Linked DNA regions of Tunturibacter gelidoferens. The protein of the gene in region 1 binds, or shares a complex with, the protein of each later gene. Links are inferred from orthologs where the notes say so. Each region holds a gene or a part of one and is shown on either strand. Other genes may lie near its edges. The genes, in order: dinB and dnaN.

Region 1 (3,317 bases):
CCCGGAGGCGATGGTGTCGCGGCTAGCGAGGTGGGTCAGGTCGGGGCCGAAGCGGCCGGTGGCGACGGTTCCTTTGATGGCGTGGCAGTTGATGCAGGCGTCTTTCATGAAGACGGCCTGACCCTCGGTTGCCGCGGCGTTGCCGGGGAAGTCCTTCTGTGCGGGCCTATTTTGCTGGTCGAGCCAGGCGGCAAAGTCTTGCGGGGTCTGCGCGTAGACGCGGAGGAGCATCTTTGCGTGTTGGGTTCCGCAGTATTGGGCGCACTGGCCGAGATAGAGGCCCGTCGCTTCAGGGTCGATCCACATGGTGTTGACGCGGTTTGGAATCAGGTCCATCTTGCCGGCGAGACGAGGTATCCAGAAGCTGTGGGAGACGTCGGCCGAGGACATCGTCAGATAGGTCGGGGTTGGCGATGCTGGGTCGCTGATGGGAACGTGGAGCTCGTTGGCTGTAACGACGCCGGACTTGGGATAGCGGTACTCCCACCAGAACTGGTGGCCGATGATCGTTACGTCGAGTGCACTCGCGGGCTTGGGAATCGCCTCGGTTCCGAGGATGACGCGCGTGGTCGTGAGGAAGAGCGTTACGACGATCAGGATCGGGATGACGGTCCAGGAGAGTTCGATCTGGTTGCTGCCGTAGATCTGGGCGGGCTCGCGATTGGAGTCTGTGGGGCGGTGCCGGAAGCGGATGAGGGCATAGAGCAAGAGTCCGGCGACGATGAGAAATATGACCAGCGTGATGGAAAGAACTAACATCGACAGGCCGAAGGCAGAGCGCGCCGGCGTGCCGGCAGGATCGAAGATGTTGGTGGGAGATTGGGCGTAGGCTGTGCCGGTAAGCAAAGACACGCCGCACACCGCTCTCCGTAAGATCCATGCAGGCATGGTCTTGGTTTTAGGGATATCTGCCGGCGAGGGTTTGGCGAAAGGAGACAAGGCGGTATGACCTCGATACGCAACAGGTTGAAGGAGCATCACTAAAGCCAAGGGTCTGAGTAGGATGTTAAACCAATCCAGCCATTGTTGATTGACGTTGCGAAACATTTTGTTTCGTTTATGACATTCACCGCGTTAGATGGGGATGACGTTCAAATGGCGGCAGGTTTGTCAGGAGAAATTTTTGGGGTGTAACGCTGGTGGTTGCGAGGAGCTTTACAGCGGCTAACTCAAGCCAGGTGGAGAGAACGCTGCTGCCACAGCCATGCCACCTTCTTGTGGTGGTTCTATTCGAACAGGGGAGATTGCAGACCTTCAGCGTCTCGAAAGTTACTCAGGCCGACGCCCACCAAACGAAAACGTTGAGCTGGTTCGAGATTTATACGCTCTCGGAGGAAGAGAGCGATTGCTGTGAGTTCCTCGCAGGATTCCGGAGGAATAGGCGGAGTGTGGCTGCGCGTGAGGATGTTAAACTCGCTGGTCTTCAGTTTCAAAACCACAGTGCGAGCCACTCGGCCATCCTGGCGGGAAGCGGTCCAGACTTTTTCTGCGAGCCGTCGGATCAACTCCTCGGTTTCGGACAGCCGGATGTCGCGTTCGAAGGTGTCTTCGGCAGAGATGGATTTTGTTGGTCTATCTGGGATGACCTTACTGTGATCGATCCCACGGGCGAGCTCGTAGAGCCGTATTCCGTAGCGTCCGAAGTGTGCTTCCAGTTGGCTCGGCTCCAGAGCCCGCAGGTCGGCGATGGTCATAATGCCGATCTGCTTCAGCCGGGTTTCGGTGACCTTTCCGACGCCTGGAATACGTGCGACGGGAAGTGGAGGGAGGAAGGTCTGAACCTCTTCGGGTTGAATGACGAAGAGACCGTTTGGTTTGCGCCAGTCGGAGGCGATCTTGGCGAGGAACTTATTCTGCGCCACGCCTGCGGATGCGGTCAGGTGCAACTCGTCGTGAATCTGTTGCCGGATGGTGATGGCTACTCGCGTTGCAGTGGGGAGGCCTGTCTTGTTTTCGGTGACGTCGAGATAGGCTTCGTCGAGTGAGAGAGGCTCGATCAAATCGGTGTGTCGCTGGAAGATCTCTCGCACTGCGCGGGAGACGGCGCGGTAGCGAATGAAGTCGGGAGGAACGAAGATCGCGTCCGGGCATAGTCGTTCGGCGCGGGTGGCGGGCATTGCAGAATGAACCCCGAAGCGTCGCGCCTCGTAGGAGGCGGCACACACAACCGACCGGTTGCCGCGCCATGCTACGACGACGGGTCTTCCGCGCAGCCCTGGATCATCACGCTGCTCGACCGAGGCATAGAACGCGTCCATATCTACGTGAACGATCTTGCGAATCATGATTTAGGTCCATGATAGGCCTCGGAGTTTGAGATGGGGATATGCAGCCTCTATGCCAGGTGCATTTCTGTTTGAGGGAAGCTCCGTGAAGCGGGGAGGCGTTCGAGTCTTACCTGAATCTTTTTGCGTATAATGGGATTCGATGCGGGAGTAGTTCAGTGGCAGAACGTCAGCTTCCCAAGCTGAATGTCGCCGGTTCGATCCCGGTCTCCCGCTCCAGATTTGCGAAGCATAGAAAAAGGCGCTCAAGCTGATGCTTGAACGCCTTTTTCTATTTTTGCGATGAGTTGAAGTTTAGCGGCTGGCGGTGTTCTTCTGAGCCAGCTTGGAGTGATCTTCGAGGGTCTGGGCTTCGGGCAGGAAGGTAACTGCCTTGGCGATCTGCGGATCCCATTCGGCGCGGACCTTGAGCCCTTCGAGTTGACCGAACTGCGAGGTGAAGAGCTCGCTCTTGATGCTCTCCTTAACCCAGTCGCTGACTCCTGCGATGTCGGAGTCGGTGTAGTCGATTTGATTGTCCTTGAGGAAGGCTTTGAACTGCTGAAAGACTGCGTCGTCGACCGCGAAGTCTTTGGTGACGGTGTGGCTGGCGAGGTAGTGCTTGCTGAAGTTGAAGAAGGCGTAGTGGATGAGGAGATTGTCCTGGAAGTGGTTCAACTTCTGGTTGTCGATCTTCTCATCGGGGGTGATGCCGCCGCCGCCGTAAACGGTACGTCCGGAGTCGGTGAGTTTGACCTCCAAGTTGTTCTTGTTCTTCGCTTTGTCGGAGTCGTCGCGCACGTAGTAGTAGTCATAGAGCGAGACATGGTCGTAGTTGCGCTGGATGAGACGGCCCGACGGCGTGTAGTAGTGATAGGTGGTGAGGGCGAGGCCAGTGTTCTCGGTGATCTGGAAGACAGTCTGCACGAGGCCCTTGCCGAAGGTGGTTTCACCGACGATCAGGGCGCGGTCGTGATCCTGGAGGGCGCCGGAGACGATCTCAGCGGCTGAGGCGGTGTTGCGGTTGACCAAGACGACGATGGGGAACTTGGG
Region 2 (3,204 bases), 1.4 Mb from region 1 along the record:
TCGTACGCCTCCATAAAAGCGCAGGGTCCGTAGTCGATGGTTTCACCCGAGATAGAAGTGTTATCGGTGTTCATAACGCCATGGATAAAACCGAGGAGCATCCATTGTGCGACCAGTTGTGCTTGTCGACTAACCACTCCATTCAGCAACGCCCGGTAAGGCTGTTTCGTCTCTGCAGCCTCAGGATAGTGTCGCGCGATCGCATAATCCGCCAGAATTCGTGTCCCTTCCGTATCACCCCGTGCAGCGAAGTACTGGAAGGTGCCCACACGAAGGTGGCTCGCCGCCACTCGCGTCAGCACGGCTCCAGGCATGACCTCTTCGCGCATCACCTGTTCGCCCGTCGTCACCGCAGCAAGTGCCCGGGTGGTCGGCACGTTCAGCGCCGCCATGGCCTCGCTCAGAATGAACTCACGCAAGACCGGACCCAGAGCGGCTCTGCCGTCGCCGCGCCGGGAGTAGGGTGTAGGCCCCGAGCCCTTGAGTTGGATGTCGTAGCGTATGCCGTCACGCCCCACCACTTCTCCCAGCAGATTGGCGCGGCCGTCACCCAGCTGAGGCACAAAATGTCCGAACTGATGTCCGGCATAGACTATCGCCAGAGGTTCAGATCCTTCAGCCACGCGGTTGCCAGCAAATATCTCGACACCTTCAGGGCTTATCAGAGCGTCAGGATCCAGCCCAAGCTTCACGGCCAACTCCACATTTATCTTGACCAGGCGCGGAGCACGAACAGGGGTAGGATCCAATCGCGAGTAGAAGCCTTTAGGCAACCGAGCGTAGGTGTTTTCAAAGTTGAAGCGAAAGGGTTGGCGGTCGGAACCGCCTTTTACGGGCGGTTCGGCCGCATCGGTTGAACTCATAACCCATTTTACGTTGGCTGTCGCTTGTTGTTTCCCTTCAAAAAGGTTTCTCGGTCAAGCCCCCCATGCTGACTAAGACGTTGCATAGCTTCCGCCGAGTCGCTTTCGAATGAGATGTGGTGGCAGGTCCAAGCTATTTGAAACAGCATGAAAATAACCCATAAACTGGCCAAATGGCCAGTTTATGGGTTATTTTTTACAATCTTCAAACTCGCTCAAAGTCAGATTCTCATGGGCATTAGGATGTATCTGTATTTCACATCCTCATTCGCATCTTCGGGCCGCATCTGCCCCGCGCTCTGTGCATCCTTGAACTCCAGACGTACCTCGCCCGTGTTGCCAATAGCCTTCAAAAAATCGATAAGATACTGGCTGTTAAACCCCACCACCAGCGGATCGTAGTTATAGGGCGTCTCAATCGTATCTTCCGACTCACCCGCATCTGTGCTCGACGACGAAAGCTTCAGCTCATTCTGCTCCAGCCGAATCTTGATGGCGCCGCTTCGCTCATCCGCAAACTGCGCCACACGCTGAATAGAACCCATCAGATCTTCACACCGGACGATCACAAACTTGTTGTTATCGCGCGGCAGCACCGCCTCATAGTTCGGAAACTGCCCGGTCAGCTTGCGGCTGGTCAGCACACGCCCACCAACCCGGAAGAACAGGGTCTGATCGTCATCGCCAAACTCTAGCGTCTCAGCTTCGGTCGAGCCTAGCAGAGAGGAGAGTTCACTCAGCGCCTTGCGCGGAATCAGCGTCTTCTTCTCGCCCGACACGCCATCCAACGTCTCCCCCAGCTTCTCGATATGCGCCAGCCGATGCCCGTCGGTCGCAACCATGGCCATGCTCTCTGCCTTCAGAACCAGCAGCGCCCCATTCAAAGTGTAGCGAGACTCTTCGTTTGAGATCGCGAAGATAGTCTTCGAAACCATGTTCTTCAGCGAAGGAACCGAGATCTTCACCGCGCCGCTAGCCGGAAACTCCGGCACCTGCGGAAAGTTCGCCCGCGCCATCCCGACCATCTTCGTATTCGACCGGCCCGCCCGGATCTGCACCCAGTGATTGTCCATCAGCTTGATCGAGATCTCGCCCTCAGGCAGCAGCTTGATGTAGTCGTACAGCTTCCGCGCCGGAATTGTGCAAGCCCCCGCCTTCTTCACCTTGGCCGCGCAGCTTGTCCGCAGACTTTGATCGAGATCCGTCGCGGTAATGGTCAACCGGTCGCCGCCCTCGCTCTGCGTCGCCTCGAACAGAAAGTTCGACAGGATCGGAATCGTCGTCTTCCGCTCGACCACGCTCTGTGCAGCGGTCAACTCTCGCAGCAACTCCGCACGGGAAACTGTGATCTCGAGGTTGCCGGTTGGGGCTGCGCTCGTCTCGGTCGGCAAAGTCATCTCGGGCTCCTGGGTCGCACTGGTCACAGTTTTGTCTCCATCTTCGTAGTTGGTGCTGGCCAAACTGTACACCGAATCGAACTCGCGATGCATCTCGGCCGCTCAACGTCTGCTTGATTCTAGGGGTGAAACGCCCTCCAGCGCGACAGATTTCTTTGTGGAAACCACGGTCGTTGTGTGCGATGCCGAAACCAGCCAAAACTTTCCATCAACGGCGATTACTGCTTCTAAGAAACAAAAGAAAAAGAGACAAATACTAGTAGCAGTAACCGTTCTCGCTTGAAAAGTGGATATCTATCCCATCGATCTCATAAATAGGTGTTTATGCCAGCGTCCTGTTTTAGAAAACCGGCCAGCCTAAAGCGTAAGTTAAGGAAGACTAGCTCCGCTCGTATGATCAACCGCCCTCTTATCCCACTTCCTCACAGCCACACCTTTAAACTTGCGAGAAGACTCATCCTCAACCGTGGGAATATTCACCAAATAAAACAGAATCATGCATTTACCCCAACCACTTTTTTCACACCTGCGTCTCATGCCAGAGGATAATCAGTCCCGAACCCAAAGGAGCCAGCATGAAGATCGCTCTCTTCGGAGCCAGTGGTGCCACCGGAAAACTCCTCACACAGCGCTGCATCCTCGCCGGCTACGAGGTCACAGCGCTGTTCCGGTCCACCCCGCCTCCCCATTTCCTCTTCACACGTCCTGCGTCTCCAGGCGCTCGGGAGCCCCTGAACTTCAAGATCGTCCGAGGCAGCGCCTTCGACCCTGCGCCCGTGCGTCAAACCATCGCGGGCGCCGACATAGTCCTGTCAGCGCTTGGCGCAAACTCCCTCAAGAAGGAAGACGTCCTCGAGCGCGCCATCCCGCAGATCATCGCCGCGATGCAGGACACCGAAACTCAGGCCAAGCCTGTCCGCCGCATCATCGTTCTTGGGTCCGCC

Evidence for each region.
Region 2: the proteins of dinB (region 1) and dnaN are in contact, whole or in part, in a solved structure (PDB 1OK7), measured with the Escherichia coli proteins. The link is inferred for Tunturibacter gelidoferens from one-to-one orthologs.

What each region holds. Positions count from the first base shown.
Region 1 is NZ_CP132938.1:2,433,923-2,437,239, forward strand. The notes cover bases 257-3,250. They hold dinB (DNA polymerase IV), read right to left. Parts: upstream 2,286-3,250; coding sequence 1,227-2,285; downstream 257-1,226. Other genes in these bases: coxB (cytochrome c oxidase subunit II), read right to left, coding at 257-852; RBB81_RS10885 (S41 family peptidase), read right to left, coding at 2,580-3,250. In the rest of the region: more of coxB, read right to left, coding at 1-256; more of RBB81_RS10885, read right to left, coding at 3,251-3,317. UniProt on the Escherichia coli protein: Poorly processive, error-prone DNA polymerase involved in translesion repair and untargeted mutagenesis. Copies undamaged DNA at stalled replication forks, which arise in vivo from mismatched or misaligned primer ends.
Region 2 is NZ_CP132938.1:1,058,024-1,061,227, forward strand. What follows is about bases 173-3,053. They hold dnaN (DNA polymerase III subunit beta), read right to left. Parts: upstream 2,261-3,053; coding sequence 1,085-2,260; downstream 173-1,084. Other genes in these bases: RBB81_RS04975 (protein adenylyltransferase SelO), read right to left, coding at 173-863; RBB81_RS04985 (NAD(P)-dependent oxidoreductase), read left to right, coding at 2,836-3,053. Outside these bases: more of RBB81_RS04975, read right to left, coding at 1-172; more of RBB81_RS04985, read left to right, coding at 3,054-3,204. UniProt on the Escherichia coli protein: Confers DNA tethering and processivity to DNA polymerases and other proteins. Acts as a clamp, forming a ring around DNA (a reaction catalyzed by the clamp-loading complex) which diffuses in an ATP-independent manner freely and bidirectionally along dsDNA.